Regions from separate parts of the Planctobacterium sp. AWH2_060 genome, predicted to be linked through region 2. Evidence: riboswitches for the same ligand, from Rfam matches in the RefSeq annotation. Region 2 holds a riboswitch; the other holds the start of a gene.

The links. A riboswitch is a leader RNA that binds a small molecule or an ion and turns the genes downstream of it on or off. The one in region 2 is predicted to bind cobalamin.
Region 1: linked by a shared signal. The riboswitch ahead of ACXAD8_RS13210 (TonB-dependent receptor plug domain-containing protein) and the one ahead of ACXAD8_RS17445 (ABC transporter ATP-binding protein) in region 2 are both predicted to bind cobalamin.

What each region holds. Positions count from the first base shown of each region.
Region 1 covers NZ_JBSWTG010000001.1:3,096,728-3,106,634, reverse strand. Annotated here, with positions in the region: gene ACXAD8_RS13215 (thiol:disulfide interchange protein DsbA/DsbL) at 1-152, opposite strand, end outside; gene ACXAD8_RS13210 (TonB-dependent receptor plug domain-containing protein) at 247-2,100, opposite strand; cobalamin riboswitch at 2,173-2,395, opposite strand; gene ACXAD8_RS13205 (serine/threonine protein kinase) at 2,449-3,420, opposite strand; gene ccoG (cytochrome c oxidase accessory protein CcoG) at 3,775-5,301, opposite strand; gene ACXAD8_RS13195 (hypothetical protein) at 5,537-5,908, shown strand; gene ACXAD8_RS13190 (ATP-binding protein) at 5,905-7,131, opposite strand; gene ACXAD8_RS13185 (response regulator) at 7,152-7,856, opposite strand; gene ACXAD8_RS13180 (DUF3019 domain-containing protein) at 7,858-8,190, opposite strand; gene ACXAD8_RS13175 (MipA/OmpV family protein) at 8,237-9,175, opposite strand; gene ACXAD8_RS13170 (beta-propeller domain-containing protein) at 9,363-9,907, shown strand, end outside.
Region 2 covers NZ_JBSWTG010000001.1:4,061,242-4,071,148, reverse strand. Annotated here, with positions in the region: gene ACXAD8_RS17450 (O-acetylhomoserine aminocarboxypropyltransferase/cysteine synthase family protein) at 1-1,166, opposite strand, end outside; cobalamin riboswitch at 1,389-1,535, shown strand; gene ACXAD8_RS17445 (ABC transporter ATP-binding protein) at 1,639-2,454, shown strand; gene ACXAD8_RS17440 (FecCD family ABC transporter permease) at 2,457-3,479, shown strand; gene ACXAD8_RS17435 (cobyric acid synthase) at 3,484-4,968, shown strand; gene ACXAD8_RS17430 (cobalamin-binding protein) at 4,998-5,843, shown strand; gene ACXAD8_RS17425 (hypothetical protein) at 5,975-7,174, shown strand; gene ACXAD8_RS17420 (hypothetical protein) at 7,171-7,974, shown strand; gene ACXAD8_RS17415 (hypothetical protein) at 7,961-8,836, shown strand; gene ACXAD8_RS17410 (hypothetical protein) at 8,951-9,238, opposite strand; gene ACXAD8_RS17405 (alpha/beta hydrolase) at 9,241-9,891, opposite strand; gene ACXAD8_RS17400 (imelysin family protein) at 9,836-9,907, shown strand, end outside.

The sequences.
Region 1 (9,907 bases), 960 kb from region 2:
CACCAGAAGGAAAAGAACTCGGTGATGTTTTTCTCTTCAGAGGCTTCCTCGGCGATCACTTTATAATGGGTGCCTTCTTGCCATAACTCCTGAGCCTGAAGGTTAAATGCCATCAGACAAGTTACAAACATCAATCCTAAAAACTTTTTCATTATCAAAACACCTGATTACTAATATCCGCCAAAGAGTACCACAACGGATTCACCAGAGTGAACCCGTCAGGCACTGAGATTAAGATTATTTACTTTAGAAACTTAATCTTAGCTTAACTCCGGCGTGGCGGCTGTAGGTATTAAAGCCGCTAATCTCTACATACTCCCGGTCAAACAGGTTATTGATGTAGGCCATCAGGTGCCAATTTGCATTCAGATCCCAATCCAGGTTGGCGTTCCATACAACATAATTGCTCAGTGGTACGTTGCCGATATCTACGGCATCTTTTTCCATGTGGGCAAACAGCGACCAACGGGTGTTACCCTGATTGAAGCTGTGCTGATAACCCAGGTTAGCCACCTGCTCTGGTCGGCGCACTCGTTGATTACCGGCATTATCTTCGGTATCCATGTGAGTGTAGTTAAACCAGAGTGTGCCGTTTTCGAACAAAGCGGTTTCGGCTTCCAGTTCGACGCCTTGAGATTGGCTGGTGCCCGACGCTTGTAAGTAGCCCTGAAAACTCACAGAATCGTACATTATCTCGTCTTCAATTTCCTGTTCAAACCAGGTCAGACTCCACCAGGTGGTTTTGCTCAGCTGATGGATAAAACCCAAATCGAAACCTTTGCTGGTTTCTTCACTAAGCTGTAATCCTGCGGCTTCGCCCCAGGCAAATGGACCATCGTTATAGGCTTGCTCGAACAGGCCCGGTGCGCGAAAGCCGGTTCCGACAGTTGCCTTGAAGCGCAGCGTTTGCTCGGCCTGTAATGGCAGCAGGTAATTTAAACCCGCGCGCCATGAGGTAAAGCTACCAAAGGTATCGTTGTCGTCGTAGCGCACACCGACATTGATATTCAGATTGTCTACGCGCTGGCTCAACCATTCAACAAAGTAACCTTTGTTGTCGCGGGAATTGCCGGCAATGTTGTCCTGCTCTTCTTTGATATCCACCCCGAAAGACAGGGTATCCTGGCCAAAATCATACCAGCCGTGGTAATCGAGACGCGTGATCTCACCATCGTTGCCAAAACCGTATTCACCGTTGTTGAAAAAGTCTTTTTCCACTTCGGTAATGGCGTATCCCAGCTCATGCTGTCCGCTTTCTGTATGGTAATTCACAGATAAACGGGCGCTGGTTTGCTCTGTTTCAGTCACGCAATGGTTGATAAGAGCAAAGGTGGCATTGTCGTAACAGCCATCATACTGGGTTTCACCTTCTGAGTTTCTGAGTACCAGTTGTAGGCCCAATGCTTCAGTGAATTGATGGTTAGCCCGCAAATGCAAGGTAGTGTTGTCATAGGGGTCTTCTTCGCCGGAAGTATCTGCTGTCTTAGCATTGATACCATCGGTGCTGAAATCTGAAGCTGCCAGATAAATCCCTGAGGTTTCGTTGGCCAGATTCAGTGAGGCGGCATATTGACGGGTACCGAATCCTGCCACTTCTGCTGTCACATTGCCGGCAATGTTTTCAGTCGTGTGCCTGGTGGTGACACTAACCACGCCACCGGCGTCAGCGCCATAAACCAAGCCCTGAGGCCCTTTTAATATTTCGATGCGTGAGATGTTATTGAGCAACAGATCATCCAAAACCGGCGTTATTTGCGGAGCGGTGGGATCTGTCAGTTCTACGCCATCAATATACAGGCGAGTTCTGAAGCTTTCTTCGCCGCGGATGCGCAGTGCTGTGGTTTTACCCGCGCCGCCGGAGTTGGAAACATTGATACCGGATACGGTACGCAAGGTATCTGCCAGAGAAAGCTGGTAGCGTGCAGTGATATCCTGCTCATCCAATACCACAACGCTGGCGCTCAGTTCATTGATATTTTGTGCCAGTCGTGCTGATACCACGCTGATTTGTTCTAGTGAGTTATCGGAGTCGGATTCTGCAAATGCAGTATTGCTGCTGAGCAAAGCGGCACAGCATAAACTTAGAGGTGTCTTTTTCATTGTGTGTTCTCGTTTGGCATTCCACCCGAATGCGTTTACTAAACCCTGTAATTACCTGTGCGGATTGTCATTACAGGAACCTGGGCAGGCCGGTATCCGGGCTTATAAACAGCCAGAGGCAGAATTCATCGCCTTCCCGTTGAACACAGTGGCGTGTGATGAACTCCGATAAGTATTTGAAAAGCTTATCTGTTTAATAACCGTTGCGGGGGCAGCGTAGGGATCGCACCTACTTCCCGTTTAACTTACCCGGCGTGTGAATATCCGGGTAAGCACCTGACGGCAGGCATTATACCTAAAGTGGTTGAAATGTAATGTTTTTATGCGATTAAGCTATACTTTTTGGTTTTATGGTGTGAGTTTTAGGGGCGGCTCATCCAGTGCCGCTACCTGTTCTTTAAGGCTTAAAATTTGTTGCTCCCAGTACTTATCACTACCAAACCAGGGGAAGGCTTGTGGAAAGGCCGGGTCCTGCCAGCGTTTGTCCAGCCAGGCCATATAATGCACCAGGCGCATGGCGCGCAGGGGCTCAATCAGCTTAAGTTGATTGGTGTCGAATTCATAAAACTCTTCATAGCCCATCACCAGAGTATCCAACTGCAATAGCTGGTTATTGCGATCGCCGGAGAGCATCATCCACAAATCCTGAATGGCCGGGCCGCTGCGACAATCATCCATATCCACAAAGGTGGGTCCGTCCCGCCACAGGATGTTACCTGGGTGGCAATCACCGTGTAGTCGAATGTGGTTGGTATCGCTGTAGGTTTCCTGAACCTTTTGATAAAGCACATCCAGGATAGTAAAAAAGGCCGTTTTTAAGGATTCAGGAACCAGTTCGCTGTTGGCTAACTGCTCCCGCGGCTCCAGCAGGTGACTTTGCAGAGTTAACGCCGGGCGATGACTAAACCCGGTGCGGGCCGCTACCTGATGAATACGGCCAATAAAGCGGCCCATCCATTCCAGCTGATCCAGGTTGTCTACTTCAAACTGGCGACCACCTACAGATGGAAAAATGGCAAAGCGAAAATCCTGATACTTGAGCAGGCTCTCATTGTCAAAACGCAGTGGAGCGCAGATTGGGACTTCATGCTCTGTTAGCTCATGGGTGAAATCGTGCTCTTCCTGAATTTGCTGATCTGTCCAGCGCTGCGGCCGATAAAACTTCACTACATAGCGGCGATTATCTTCGGCCAGAAACTGGTATACCCGGTTTTCGTAGCTGTTCAGGGGCAACAATCCTGACACCGGATATATACCAGTGGTTTCTACTGCATTGAGAATAAGGTCTGGAGTGAGACCCGAAAAATTGAACTGTGCCAAATGTAGCTATCCTGGAAACTTAAACTGAGTGCCATTGTAAAATATTCGCAGCCACTGTCCATGTAAACCGGTCTCCAGTCTCCGGTATCAGGGCAGGACAGCGAACGATTTTTGAACGACACTCGGACATAGCCTAATCTAACCGAAGCCAAAACCTGATTATTTTGACTACGTCTTAAATTATTGATTTTGAAACTCTCAACCTAGCCACAGGCTACAAGGTAGACTTTTTTCGGCGCTGCAGTCTAATTCAACCACTGTTATCTGATTGAAATCGTTGTCGGGGCGCCGACTGCGCCTCAAGGTGAGCGGCTGCGCCCCCCTTGAGAATCCCCCGGAGTCCTTGTAACGGAACTAACGATACAGGAATTTGCTGGGTTCGCTGACCTTTATCGTTTGATCTTCAACCGCCTGAACCCGGATCCTGATATCCGTGACACGCTCATCTAGTTCGTATGGGTCTATGGCGACACTAACCGGTAAGGTATATATCTCACTGCCTCTGACGGTAATTTCCTGCTCACCAATAAATTTGTGGCCAGGCAACCCACTCACCGATACCTTATAAGTATAATCCTGCTGTGATTTGTTGAGGATTTTTAGGGTATAGACGTTCTCTACCAGGCCATCAAAGGTTTCCCGGTACAGGGCATTGCGATCGCGAATAATGTCCACTTCCAGGGGAACTCGGGTGACAACTTCCAGTGCCAGCAGACCCACCATTACGCTCAGTACCACCACGTAACCCACTAGTTTAGGACGCAGTATTTTGGTGAACTTACCCTGCAGGCGGTGTTCGCTGGTGAAACTGATGAGATTTTTCTGATAACCCATTTTATCCATAACACCGTTACAGGCATCGACACAGGCTCCGCAGTTGATACATTCGTATTGCAGGCCGTTGCGAATATCGATGCCGGTAGGGCACACCTGCACACACAGGTTGCAGTCGATGCAATCACCCATGCCTTTTTCCTGGAGCTTTACCTGGCTCATTTTACGGCTGCGGGGACCGCGTTTTTCACCGCGTTTGGCGTCATAAGCCACGGTAAAAGTATCTGCGTCAAACATGGCAGACTGAAAACGCGCATAGGGGCAGATGTGGGTACACATGATTTCCCGCATCCAGCCGGCGTTGCCATAGGTGCAAAAAGTAAAAAACAATACCCAGAAAGATACCCAAAAGCCGCTTTGCAGGGTGAAAAACTCTGCAAACAAGCGGTCTATTGGCACAAAATAACCAACAAAGGTCAGTGAAGTGACTAAAGCCACTAATAACCAACACAAGTGCTTTAAGGATTTGCGCCAGAATTTGTCAAAATCCATGCCGCGCTCGTCCAGTTTTATGCGTTTATTGCGCGGGCCTTCAATTTTGTGTTCGAACCAAATAAACATATAGGTCCAGGTTGTCTGTGGACACATAAAACCACACCAGACCCGTCCGGCGAAAGTGGTAACAACAAACAGCGCGAAGGCCGAAATGATGAATATCCAGGCTAAAAGAGTGAGATCCTGAGGCCAAAGTGTCATGCCAAAAATATGGAAACGCTGCGCTTCCAAATCAAACAATATGGCCTGATGACCGCCAAACTGTAACCAGGGAAGTCCGGCAAATAACAGAATAAAAAAACCACCAAAAAAGCGTCGGAAGGTTTCTAATGAGCCTTTGACCTGACGTACATAAACATGGCTACGAGGTGTGTAATTGTCCTGCTTTTCAGCATCGGGTTTATGGATCTTGATGGGGGAGATGTTCTTAACCGGTATTTGGTTTTGTGGATCTACCTTCACCGGCGAAGAGGCATCTGGCTTAGTTCCGGCTTGTCCATCAACAGGCTTATCAGTCATGGCTTTTGATCGGGAATTGTTTGTGGTGTTCATAGAGATTATATCAGCTTGCGCTCTGTTCATGGCGACTTCAATGGAATTATTTTGGTTTTAATTCGTTATATCTATTAAGGATTCATAATTAGTGATAACTGAACTCCTTTCGGTAAATATCTGATGCCAGACGCTGTATTTGAGAATTGATTATCAAAATTCATACTAATCGCTAGTGGCGTCTGCACCGATATAGAGTAAAATTTATAATGAAGTCAGGCTTTGATTCAACGCAATGAAACGTGGATTTATCATATTTATTGAAATAGCGCTGCTGTTTGCTGTGCTGCAAACTTCTTTTGCACAATATCTGTTGCAGGATGTGCAGGAAGAAGTCGCCAGTTGGTTTGTTTATGCGGCGGATTATTCTGAGCGTGAGCAGCTATCCGAGTTGCGCTCCAACCTTGAACCTCATATGGCGAAGCTAAATGAGCGGCAACAAAAGTACCTGAATGAACTTACCACCAATAAAGCCCGCATGATTAAGTTCAGTGACGATTATTGCAAGGGCGATGACAAAAACCCTTACGTTTATGGAGAAACGCTGAAAGTGGTATGTGCTGAATTTGCCAGTAGTAAAGTACTTTTCCCGGCTAAAAATAGCTAATGTTCTGAACTCGGGTAGCTGAGCACAAACTTAGCGCCACCCAACTTGCTGTCTTCTACCCACACTTTTCCTTTGTGCCATTGTTGAATCCTTTTTACCGTAGCTAGCCCTAAGCCCGCACCGCCTTTATCCCGGTTTCGACTTTTATCCGGCCGGTAAAAGGCATCAAATATTTTATCTCGCAAATCCGCTTCTATACCCGGACCATCGTCTTCAACTGTGATATGGATGTCCATGTTATGAAGGCTGGCGCTGATTTGAATGTCTTGCCTTGCGTATTTGATGGCATTGTTGAGCAAATTCAAAACAGCGCGTTCTACAAAATGGCCATCGGCATTCAGCAGTAAAGGCTGACATTGGTTTTCAATTTTCAATTTCTCAATATGGTGTGGAGGCAAGGCGTTTAATAATGCCTGCACCATATCCTGGACCGGGATCTCGGCGATAGACAATTCCGGTGTATGGTGTTCCGATTGCGAGAATTCCAACATTTCCTGAGTCAGTCTGTTTAGCTCGTTTAGATCGTCTTCCATCGCCCATTTTTGTGGCGAGTCTGGTTGTGACGCCATCGCAAATTTTAGTCGAGCCAATGGTGTTCTGAATTCATGGGCAACGGCGCTGGTAAGTTCTCGCTGGTTGTTGAGCAGGTTGCGCACCTGTTGGCTCAAGCTGGCCAAAGCATCTGAAATCACATTGAGACTGGAAGAGGCACTGAGTTCCGAGGCGTTTATTGAGCCATCCGGTTTCACTGAACGCGCCGCTTTTTCCAGTTTTTTGATGTCCCGCCAGATTGGCCAGGTCCAGAGTGCCACCAACATGGCTAACAGCGTAAAAAAGATAATGCGATACCAAAGCAGTTGATTAGGGGCGCGCTCTGCAGGGCTAACTCTTACCTGTAAATAGTGCTGTTCATCCAGTTCGATATAGATATAAGGGGTATCATTACTTCCGTATGACAATATATACCCTTGCTGCTGAAATCGCCGTTGTTGCTCAACGTCTAAGGCCAGTTGTTGTTTTTGGATTTTTGTTCCGGAAAACAGTGGATCTTTACTGAGTCGCTCCAGAGCCTGTTCACTGTCGATAAATGAAATCGCATGGGCCAGGCTTTCCAAATAAGGGCTTTCCGGCTCTGCCCTGAAGATCAAATTATCAAGCAGAGAAGAAAGCCCTACCAGAGCAATCACGATGAATAGATAAAAACTAACAAAGATCCTTAACACCAGATGCGCCGCTTTAAAGCCTAATCCCAGGCGTCTGATACGAAGAAGAAGCCTTTACCCCAAATGGTTTTAATACGGTAGGGTGCTTTGGCATCATCTTTAAGTTTTTTACGGAGTCGGGAGATGCGCACATCCGCAGAGCGGTCTACGCCATCGTATTCCCGGCCAATAATTTCGTTGTACAGGGTATCTCTGTCTACTACGCTGGAGGCGTTGCTGGCGAGTAACCACAGCATGTCGAACTCGTGGCTGGTGAGTTGAATGATTTCGTTGTCCAGAATAGTTTGACGGGATTTTTTATCGATACGCAGTTTTCCAAAATTCAGACTATCACCGTTTTTAGTATTGGTTACCTCTGTAGACTGCCCAATTCGACGCAGCAGAGCGTGAATTCTGGCCAGCAAAAGTCTTGGCTCTACGGGTTTCACAATATAATCATCAGCGCCTATTTCCAGGCCAATGACCTGATCAAAGTTATCGCTCTTTGCGGTCATAAACAGGATCGGGCCACTGAAGCTATTGCGTATTTCCCGGCACAGGGTTAAACCGTCTTTACCCGGTAACATGATGTCCAGAATAACCAGGTCAGGCTCGAAAATGGCTATTTGTTTTTGCAATTCACTGCCGTTTTCCAGCGCCAGGGTTTGGATACCATTATTGTTTAAAAACTCCTGAGTCAGTTTTCGTAGTTTTTCGTCATCTTCAACAAGTATCGCTTTGTTCATTTCAAAAAAAACTCCAGGGACTTTTGACGCGGCGCCGTTTGTTGGGCACCAGACTTTGAACCAATAATCTTTTAGCTGCTTTTTTACTGCCGTCCACTTTGATCTGCAGCTCGGCATTTTCCGTGAGTGTTACTGGGATCAGCATTTCGGGTGTGTTACTGCGCAGACATTTAAGCAATTGTTCGTTTAAATAGAAGCACACTTCTTGTTGCGAATTTCTGAGCTTAGCGGGTAATGTCACTCTGATTTGAAGACGACAAGGCTCGCCCGGCTTGTTAGTGAAACAAGTCGATGGTGCAATCTGCCACTCACCTGGTGAGGCCTCAACTGGCAAACTTATTAGTCCCCACCAAATTAATACTGACTTTAATAGCCAGTTCCTAGAACCTATAGGTAACCCCTGCAAATGTTGTTATTGTATATTTTTTATCTACCAGTGGACTATCGGTCATAGCGGAAGGTAGGTGGTTATAACTGGCGTGTAACAACCACCGCCAGTTGCCGGTGATTTTTTTGGTGGCAGATACCCCAATGCGAGGAAACCAGCCAGAGCCTGCCGAGTAGTGCAGTGAGACACTGTCAATATCTCGTTCGTCAATGCCATAATAATAATCCAGCAAATCAGCACTTTTCCACGTTAGTCCGAGATTGCCTGTGATCTTCCAGTCGCCACTTTGCCAATAGCGGCGGTATTGCACGTTAAATTGTGCTCCCTGATAAACATTGCTGACATCATGCGCTGCGCTGAAGCTCCACTCGCTGAGCTCAGAATACCAGTGAAAACGAATGCCAGCATCGACGGCCAGATCCCGGTCAGCAACGTCAGCCGGGGATAATTGAGTAACCAACATAGTTCTGTCGTTAATGGTTTCAATGCCCTGGTCGGGAATGAGACCGGGTGAGGTGCTGTCTTCAAAACTGTTGCTGATATTCACGCCGTCTATTATGAAATTGCTGATATGACTGCGTTTAAAATCGCCATAGGCACTATTCAGAGTGACAAAGGTTTCCATAGCGAAGTGCTCACGTTGGCTCCATTGATAACCGACTTCGGTGTTATCCAGATACCAGTTGTCGCCATACCAGGCGATATCGGGGATGACCACCAAGGGCGTATTGTCGCTGAGGTATAAAGGATTGGTGCGCACACCGATGCCCAGACCCACAGCCAGATGCCATTCGCCTTGGGTCATGCAATCAGGGGCGTTGCAAGATGATTCGGTTTCACTTGCTTTGGCGCTGCTATAAACCACCATAAACAGGACTGCCAGCAGCAGCTGTTTTGATAGTAAATTCAGGCAAAGCAACCTATGGGTCATGATATTTCAACGTAAAAAACAATAACTTCGAGTGTCAGTTTATCAAAGGTCTGAGAAGCCGACATCAGGCGATTACAAATAAACACATTTCTTAATAGATTTGAACGGATTTAGCGATACGACAGGCATAATATTATTGCCAGTTGTGTTTATTATTTAATCTCATCAAGAATATCAGGAGCGAATTATGATTAAATCTGGCCTGGCTCTTTCCGTATCAGTTCTTTTATTGAGTGCTTGTGGGGGCAGTGACACTGTGGTTGCTCCACCACCTGAGCCCCCTGCACCCACAGTACCTGAGATTAATGGTGCTCAGCCCATTGCTGGTAAGCTGGTGAAATCGGGAGCAAACTCCTTTGAACGCTTTCTGAAAAATGGTATTTACAGCCGCTCTGCAGGTCTTGATGACGTAATTGATAATCCCACCACAATGCCGGTGCTGGAGTTTGATGCAGGCTCAACAGATCGCGGCTTCTCGCAAACTAATACAGCCGAAACCGGTGTAGATGAAGCGGACCGCATTGAATATGATGGCGACTTTCTCTATATCGCCACACAACCGGTATGGAACGGCACGGAAATGCCTGACCCTACAGTGCGGGTGATGCAGCGTCATGACGATTTCAGTATGAGCCAGGTTAATGACATCGCGATAGAATCTGAAAATGCCAATATCAATGGCATGTATTTGTACGACGATAAGTTATCGGTGGTGTCCAGCGGCTATCCTTT
Region 2 (9,907 bases):
TCCTCAACATTTAACTGACGATGGGTAGTACTGGCCGGATGACACGCTAATGACTTAGCATCACCAATATTCACCAGTCGCAATATCAACTGCAACGCATCGATAAACCGGGAACCGGCAGGCAACCCACCTTTGATACCAAAGCTAATGATACCGGCGGCTCTACCACCACATATACGCTGGCAGATTTCATAATATTCACTATCAGGCAACGCGGCATAATTAACCCAATTAACGGCATCATGCTGCTTTAAATACGCAGCCACTTTTTCAGCGTTTTCACAGTGCCGCTCCACACGCAGAGAAAGAGTCTCTAAGCCCTGCATAATGTTAAACGCACTTTGAGCAGATAACGACGCCCCGGTGTTTCGTAACGGTACAACCCTACATCTTCCGATATAAGCAGCGGGGCCCAATGCTTCGGTATAGGTCACCCCGTGATAACTTGGATCGGGCATAGTCAACATACTGAAACGGTCAGCTTGGGCAGACCAGTCAAACTTGCCTGAGTCGACAATAATGCCGCCAATCGTCGTTCCATGCCCACCGATATATTTAGTCAACGAATGCACAGCGATATCCGCACCATGATCAAACACCCGGCATAAAATCGGCGTGGCAACAGTGTTGTCCACAATCAGTGGTACTCCACCTTGATGCGCAATATCTGCCCAGCGCTGTATATCCACCACATTGCCTGCTGGATTACCGATAGACTCACAAAAAACAGCTTTAGTATTTTCATCAATCGCCGCAGCCAGACCGTCAAAATCATCGGCCTGAACAAATTTGGTTTGTATACCCTGACGTGGAAAAGTGTGAGCAAACAGGTTGTAGGTGCCACCATAAAGCTGCCCTACGCTGACTATATTGCTTCCAACATCGGCAATGGCTTCGATAGCATAGCGAATCGCGGCCATCCCGGAGGCGACAGCCAGAGCACCCACCCCGCCTTCGAGTTCCGTCAGTCGCTGCTCCAAAACTGCATTAGTGGGGTTCATAATACGGCTGTAAATATTACCAGGTACAGCAAGGTTAAACAGGTCGGCGCCATGTTGAGTATTATCAAAGGTAAACGAAGTGGTTTGATAAATGGGCGTTGTGGCTGCTTTGGTGGTTTCCTCACTCACATAACCTGCATGTAACGCAATTGTTTCCGGTTGCATTGGTGGCTCCTCAATTAAACATCTAGACATATGGACGTCCAATCAAAATAATCCAAACATTAACCTTTGTGAAGCGGTTATGGATAGATATTTAATTTGGCCTGAATTTTATGGAACGTAATCACAGTTAATGTCCGTCGCGAGCCCGGCCTAAAAGCTATAGTTTCGGTAAATTTAATGCAGGCCTTCTGGTCAAAACAACCGGGATTCTGCTATATTCCAAAGCTGAAAAAGTGTTGAGGTGTTTTCCAGGTGTTGTGCTTCGAAAACGTAAATGGGAATCTGGTGTGAAACCAGAACTGTACCCGCAACTGTATAAATGACACCCGGTCATTAAAGTCAGATACCAGCCTTATCACTGAGCCATTAACTCGTGCGGGAATACACGAATGCAAGTCAGCCATTGTCCTGAGCAGAACAGCACAGGATGCCACTTGCCTGTTTATTCTCGCCTGCCATGCAGGTGGAACCATTGTCCGACCCAAACAGCTTATTGGTTGATCAGGTATCTCTGAATATCGCAAATAAAGCTATCTTAAATAACATCAGTTTTTCCTTGGGACGCGGTCAGGTCCTTGGCGTTCTGGGGCCTAATGGCGCCGGCAAAACCAGTCTGCTTAAGGTTATTTCCGGGCAACGGGAATATCATGGCGGTATCACTTGGCAGCAGCAAGCCATTTGCGACTATTCAATTCAGGAATTAAGTCAGCAAATTGCAGTGGTCAATCAGCTCAATGACATGGTGTTTTCACTGTCTTTACAACATGTAGTGAGAATGGGCTTACTGCCTCATAAGCGCTTGTTATCACGTCAAACCAAAGCGGATGATCAACGCATCCAACAGGCGATTCAGGCAGTAGGGCTCACCGACAAAGTACATCAGGAATTCAGCAAACTTTCCGGTGGTGAGCAGCAGCGAGCCTTAATCGCCAGAGCCTTGGTTCAGGGCGCACCATTATTAATTTTGGATGAACCGGTAAATCACCTTGACGTGTTTTATCAGCATCAGACATTGCAGCTGTTACACGATCTGGCACAGCAGCTAAATGTCACCGTTGTAATGAGTCTGCACGACATCAACCTGGCTGCGCACTATTGCCATCAATTATTAATTCTGGACAAAGGGCAACTGGTGGCAAGTGGTGACCCCCATTCAGTACTGCAACCAGCCCTACTCACCCGGGTTTTTAACCTGCCCTGTCAGGTTGACCAGCAGCATAGTATTCCCAAAGTTACCTTTTCACCCGAGAGTAAAACCTTACTGGATTTGAGCAGGTGGTCCCTTTGAGCATGCACATAAAATGGGGACTGCTGATTGCTCTGGCCATACTGGCGTCAGTTATCTCTTTGTTTTTTGGTGCCGCGGAGCTGTCTGCGAGCAGCATCACCCAATGTCTTTTGCAGCAATGTGAAACCGCCACTGAAGAGCTGATTTTTTGGCAAATACGCGCCCCCAGAGTAGCGGTGGGATTTTTGGTGGGCGTGGGCCTGGCGATAGCAGGTGCCACCTTACAAAATGTCACCCGCAACAGCCTCACAGATCCTTATTTGTTTGGCGTTGTAGCCGGTGCCGGACTGGGGGCCAGTATCGCCACGCTGTTATTTAACGATGCGACTGCCCAAAAGCTGCCCTTTAATATTTTAACTTCTGAAGCCGCGTTTTCGGTAGCGCTACCAGCTGCGGCATTTTTAGGTGCTCTGTTTGCTGTTGCTCTGGTACAGGTACTGGTGGCCAGCGCCTTGGGCAGACGCACAGAACACCTGTTATTGGCCGGTGTTGCCGTATCTTTTATGTTAGGGGCGGTTTCGCACTTTATCCTGTTCCTGGCGGAGCCATTTGCCGCCAATAAAGTGGTGTTCTGGTTAATGGGAAGCTTGGCCAGAGTGGAGGCCTGGTACGCCTGGGTCATGTTACCCATCATTGCCGTCAGTCTGCTACTTTTGCTGTTGTACGGACGCCAGTTAGATGCGCTATTGCTGGGTGACGAAAGTGCCCGCTCCCTGGGTGTTAATGCGCAACGCTTACGTATGATTCTGCTGGCCATTTGCGCCGCGTTAACGGCCTGTATTGTGTCTTACTGCGGCGGAATTGGCTTTGTGGGGCTGATGATCCCACATATTGTGCGCAACTGGCTGGGTGTAACCAGTCGTACTCTGATCCTGGGCTGTGTCTTACTGGGCGGTTCTTTTATGGTCATCGTGGATATATTGGCCCGGGTGGCACTTACTGGTCAGGAGATCCCAATCGGCATCATCACCTCTGCCATAGGCAGTCTGTTTTTCTTTTTAGCGATTCGTCAAAGAGGCGGCTGATTTCATGTTAACCAATACCCTTATGGTGCAAGGTACTTCCTCGGATGCCGGCAAGAGCATGTTGGTGGCGGCATTGTGTCGCTGTCTGTATCAGCGTGGACTTAAAGTCGCCCCCTTCAAGCCACAAAATATGGCGCTAAACAGTGCGGTTACCGCCGATGGTGGTGAAATTGGTCGCGCTCAGGCACTGCAAGCGCAAGCTGCTGGTATTGCCCCGCATGTGGACATGAACCCCATTTTACTTAAACCCAGTTCCGACACCGGAGCTCAAGTAATTATCCATGGCAAAGCCATTACTGACATGGAAGCGGCGGCTTATCACGATTACAAAAAGGTGGCCATGAATGCGGTGCTGGAATCGCACCAACGGTTAATGGCGCAATTTGATTGCATTTTAGTGGAAGGTGCAGGCAGTCCCGCTGAAATCAATCTGCGCGAAGGTGACATTGCCAATATGGGCTTTGCCGAAGCCGTGGACTGCCCGGTTATTCTTATCGCAGATATTGACCGCGGTGGTGTCTTTGCGCAGTTGGTTGGCACTCTGGATTTACTCTCGCCCTCAGAGCAACAACGCGTTGTCGGGTTTGTCATCAATAAATTTCGCGGTGATATTCGCTTGCTGGAATCAGGCCTGGACTGGTTAGAACAACGAACCGGAAAACCAGTGCTGGGCGTGCTGCCATACCTGACAAACCTGCAATTGGCCGCCGAAGATGCCATAGAGGTGTCGCAAACCTGTGATGCATCGGAGTCAAAGCTCACTATCGCCGTGCCGGTTTTCAATCGTATCAGCAATCACACTGACTTTGATATGTTAAGGGTACAACCGGATGTGAATTTGATTTATGTTCCACCAGATTCACCGATTCCCCCCTGCGATCTGATCATTTTACCCGGCAGTAAAAATGTGCGTGCTGATTTGGCGCAACTGCGGGCTATGCAATGGGACAAGGACATCCTTCGTCACCTGAGATACGGAGGCAAAGTATTAGGCGTTTGTGGCGGCTATCAGATGTTGGGAAAAACCATTGCAGATCCGAATGCTATAGAAGGTCCGGCGGGAACTTCTGAGGGTTTAGGTTTATTGCATATCAGCAGCGAAATCGAAGCCCACAAAAAGCTGACCCGAAATGAAGGAGTATTGTGTTTAACGCCGGAAGATAACTGTTTTGATATCCCCATCAGTGGTTATCAAATCCATGCCGGGGTTACACAATCCCAGGAAAAGCGCTGTTTCGCCATATTAGAAAACAACCAATCGGATGGCGCTATCAGCGAAGATTCTCAAGTGGCTGGTACTTACCTGCATGGCTTGTTTGACCAACCCAAAGCCATGCAATCCATTTTAGCCTGGGCTGGAGCGGATGTAGAAGTCAGGCAAAGCCATCAAGCGCTGCAGGAAACCGCGCTTAATCGCCTTGCGGATATGTGCAACAAGCACCTGGATTGGGCAAAAATAGCACCATTGATAGATAAACTTATACGCTGACTGAATATAAACGCCGAGAGAGATACACCATGAGACACTTTATTATTGTTCTGGCATTGTTAACGTCAGGCGCGCTGGCGCAAGAACCCCAATCTCAGCCTATGCGCATCGTGGCACTGGCGCCACATATCGTCGAGTCGCTGTATGACATCGGTGCCGGAAATATGATCATCGCCACTTCTGAACATTCTGATTACCCGGAAGAAGCTAAAGCCATCCCAAGAGTGGGTAACTATGCGCGCCTGCAAATAGAACGCATAGTACAGCTAGCACCGGATGTAATTATCGCGTGGCGTACCGGCAACCCTCAGGATGATCTTGAAAGGCTGAAGTCTTACGGCCTCAAAGTGGTTTATTCCAACCCCACTACCCTTGCCAGTGTTGCCGATGAACTAATGATGCTTGGGCAGTTGACCGGCAAGAGCACAGTGGCCAATAAAATTGCAGATGACTATTTGCAAAGATTGAATAATCTCAAGAACAGCTACAGCCAGGCCCTGCCTATTACAGGATTTTATGAAATGTGGGCCAGACCACTGCGCACCGTCGCCAACAAAGCCTGGTTACAACAACAATTAGCAATCTGTGGAGTACAAAACCCGTTTGAGCAACTCTCAGAGGATTACCCTTTAGTGGGCCTGGAACAGGTACTGGCCAGCAAGCCTCAAATCGTATTGCAACCAACGCCTCACTCTCCACAAAACACCGATGCCCTGAACTGGCAACAATGGCCGGAAATCCCCGCCTCGAAAAACGGATTTATCTTTCACCCGGATGCCGATAAAACCCACCGTATGACCATCAGGATGCTGAATGAATTAGAAACCATGTGCAAACAAGTGGACACTGCCCGGAGTTTTTACAACGCTAATTAATCCCTGATTTTCACCGATAAATTTGATATAAATTGTAATTCACTTAACTGAACAGTAAGTGGAATATAGTCAGCGAGGCATAACAGCGCGTTTTTCCGGCAAGGATGAAGTCGCGACGTCAGGAGTTGGGAATGGCACAATATAGCCTGCAGTTTAAAGGGCAGTTAAAACAAGGCGCTGACAAAGGCAAAGTCACCGCTTCGTTATTGAGAACACTGAAGCTGAATGACGAGTCATTACTATATTCAGGTAAAGCCTTTACACTGCGCTCCGGTGCAGACAAAGCACAACTTTTGGCTTTTAAAGCAAAACTGGAAAAGCATGGCATTGTCACCAGGCTGCTGGAACCAGAGTCCTTAGAAACTAATCCAGACAGCGCCACTAAATCGCCTGCAAAAGTAAAAAGTAAACCAAAAGATCAGGATGAACCATCCACAGCACCGGCGTCATTGGAGTTTAAGGATCTCCCGGCAACCGATATGAACCCGGTGGACCAGGCTGAACTGCAACCAGGCAAAGTTGCTCGTAGCAATGACACTTCTCGCTTACCACTGTTTTTATCCTTGTTATTGAACCTGTTATTATTGGGTTACATTGGCTACAGGCATATTATGCCCGAGAGCAACATCAGTATCAGCGAGCTGCTGCAGGAAGAAATGAGTTCGATTTCTGAAATGTTTGCTGAGGACTCACAAGAGTCTGCAGATTTGACCAGAAATCCCTTACCAGAAGATCAGCCAGCTATCCCTCCTAAACAAGACCCACGACTGGACAATGCGCAACTGCGGCAACTAAGTGAAGAAAACCCGTTGTTTGCTAAATACTTTGAGGTTATTCACAACAATAGTGATGGTAACTGGCGGCTGGAGGATAACTTCAACATTAATAACAATTCCCGCATCCTGTATTTCACCGCGTCAATGACCGAGAGCATGGCTCAGCGCTGGATGATGAATCTATCGAATGCCGTGTTTGAAAGCGCCTACCAAGAGCATTGGCAAAACCGTGAGATTTTCGGCAGCCATCCCGATGATGAATGGCAAAATCACGGTTGCGCCGTTCAGGATGGTGAGTTACTGGCTACGTCCGATAGTCCGATATTTTCCACCCTGCAGTGTGACGATCCCTTAGCAGCCACAATGCACTTTTATCAAGCTATTTTGTCTGATGACAAAGTGGCAGGGCTGACGAATCTGAATGCCTCTATCGAGTTTGAGTTTGATGTGGGCAAAAATAATGATGTGGCGATCCGGCGTGTCGATTGCGTTGGATGCGACAAACAGGGTAAAGAATTGATGTTTTACATTCTGACAGGGGAAAGCAAACCATGAAGTTAACCCTTTGTTTATACCGACTCATTGCAAGCCTGAGCGTTTTGATTGCTGTTGTTTGTGGGCAGACCACTATGGCGCAAAACATGCCGTCACAGGAATCCACTACACACACTATTCCCTCCATGACCCATTTTCAGGTTAACAGTAGTATTCAGCAGGCCTGCAAACAAATTATGTTAACACCTGCCCTGAAGAAAACGCTGTTATTCTCACCTTTTTACAGCGACTGCTCAGAACCTGGGCTGGTTGATACGCTGGCAATGGCAGTATTAAAAAATAAAAAAGTACAGGATATCCGTCCCGGTGGTTATGAAGTACGTATCAAAGATGGTGAGCTCCATGTGGTGGATAAAACCCTGCGGGAAATTTACAAGCAAGATTTACCGCTGCGCATTACCATGGAAGATCACATCAGCCAAAACTCCTCTCTGGAATGGGAACTGATTTTTGATGAAGCGCCCCACTTGACTGACAACTCCCTTATCCCTCTGAGTTTGTACGGCTATACGGTGGTGTCAAAGCAACCTGATGAATCACTGATATTAGCTCTGAAAGACCGCTTCACCCGAATTCTGGATGATCTCAACCAACTACCTGGCGATAGTGTCATCATTGGTATTGATGCCACAACCAACTTACAGGGCACCGGCGATTTTTACGCGGCCGCAGGACTAAAACGCATTCACAGCAACGGTGCTACTCATCTTTATCAGGGCATGGGATTGGATATTGATGGCAACGGCTTGTATCTGGTTCACTGGGGCATGTCTGAGGAGATTTTCAATGAAATTTGGTAGTCAATTATTTGCGCTATTACTGATAAGCCCGATGCTCTCCGCCAACTCCTGGCTGGATCTCATTGCCACCCCACCCGACCTGGAAGAAAATCTGGTGGTTTGCGGTGAGATTTGTGCCACCGATATTAGCAACTCCGGCGCAATCATGGCGCTAGCTAACTTTAAACGCAGTAACCCCACTTTGATACGTTATCGCTACGGCGGCAATTCCGGGCCTCCCGGCATAGGGCCAGAACAGCGAAAGCTTTATCGCGCATTCTTTAATTTCAATGCGGCGTTTGTTCAAAGAGTAGAAAATGAGTCCCAAAGCTGTCTGAATGCCTTTGCGAACGAGGGCATTGCAGCCTTTGACCAACCCGCCTGCATTAATCATTTGTACTACCGCTACTTGTTTAGTCATAGTGGTAATCACAAAAGATATAACCCCGACTTTGCAGCCACCGATTACCGGATGATGCTCACTTTAAATCCACCTTATCAGCCTGATATGCCATTTAATGGCATTACAGAAACGGCCTGGTGCGATAATAGTGTTCGTCTGTTAGAGCACTGGGCCGGTGAAATTCTGGAGACCGTGGAATGGTGGCAACCCCACTTTGGCAAAGAAAATGTCGATCCCTGGACTGACGAAGAACTGGCGTTTTTTGAATATGCCAATCAGATGCGCGCTGGCTTCCGTCAATACTGTGAGGAGCTGCCTACACATCTGCCCGCCTATTTCGAGCTGTATAACAAAACCCGAAAGATCAATAACACCAGATTCGACGCCCAAAACCCGGTAGGCGCGGTACCGCGCACTTTTAAACCTAAAAGGCTCACCATTCCCACCTTAAATCAGGGTCGCAGAAGCGTTAAAATCTGAGAACCACTATCTGGGGCGCAGGTTTTCGATTACCTGCGAATCCACCCAATAGATATCGATGTCGGGTATTGTTTCAGTTTTGCCATCAGCCGAAGTCCACTCAAACTCACCCACTTAGTGAGTTCCAATATTTTGATAGCGCACGTACTGTTGATGTAACTGCCCTTCAGATTCAATTTCTCGTATGTAATAAAAGAACTGCATGTCCGGAGTAAATACCCCATTGATTTCCCACATTTTTGTTAAAATGACACCAGGCGCAAAAGGTTCGGGGATCAGACCCGGTGGCTTTTGCCCCAGGTAAGGGCCTCGCAGCACAGTGTCACTGCTTTTTGCTGTCGCTGACAGACTTAACAGCATAAAAGTGGCGCACACTATTGATGTTTTAAGACAGTTTTTCATTGTTATTCTCCCTGTTTAATTTGTTTTGCTAACCACTTCACCGCATCCAGCCCGGTTTGCGGAAAAGCCGATTGATGGTTCCCCGGAATGACCGCATGATTAATCGATAAAAGCGATACTGATTTACTGTTGAGTGTCGAGATAAAATTGCGAACTTCTTCGCCCAGTTTTACTTCCTGCTCGCCATGAGAAATGAACACATTGGCCGGCAAGGATTTATCACCCGGCATAGCCGACTGCTCGTTTTGCAATAAATCTACCGAAGGGCTGCCCAGAATGTAGTGTTTAAAAGTGTCTGGTTGCTGCAACAATATATATGCGCCGAAACCGCCACCCAGTGAGTAGCCAAAATAGGCGCGGTTTTCGGGTTGAGTACGAAAATTATGCTCGATGTAAGTAATAACCTTGTCGCGAATAAATGCCAGGTGCTGCTCCGCCTGACCGAACTTTATTTTAGGGTGATTCGGGTTAACCCTTTTCCAATAGGAATAATCGCTGAATCGACTGACATGCGCCCCGTATTGTTCCTGTAACTCAGCTGCGGCGTTCTTCTGCCAGGAAATCCCCACCAGGATGACATCCTCTAGAATATAATCGCTGGCGGCAGCACAGGAATTCACTGAAAGTGCCCTGATCGCATCAATTGTAGACAATATTTACGTACCCACT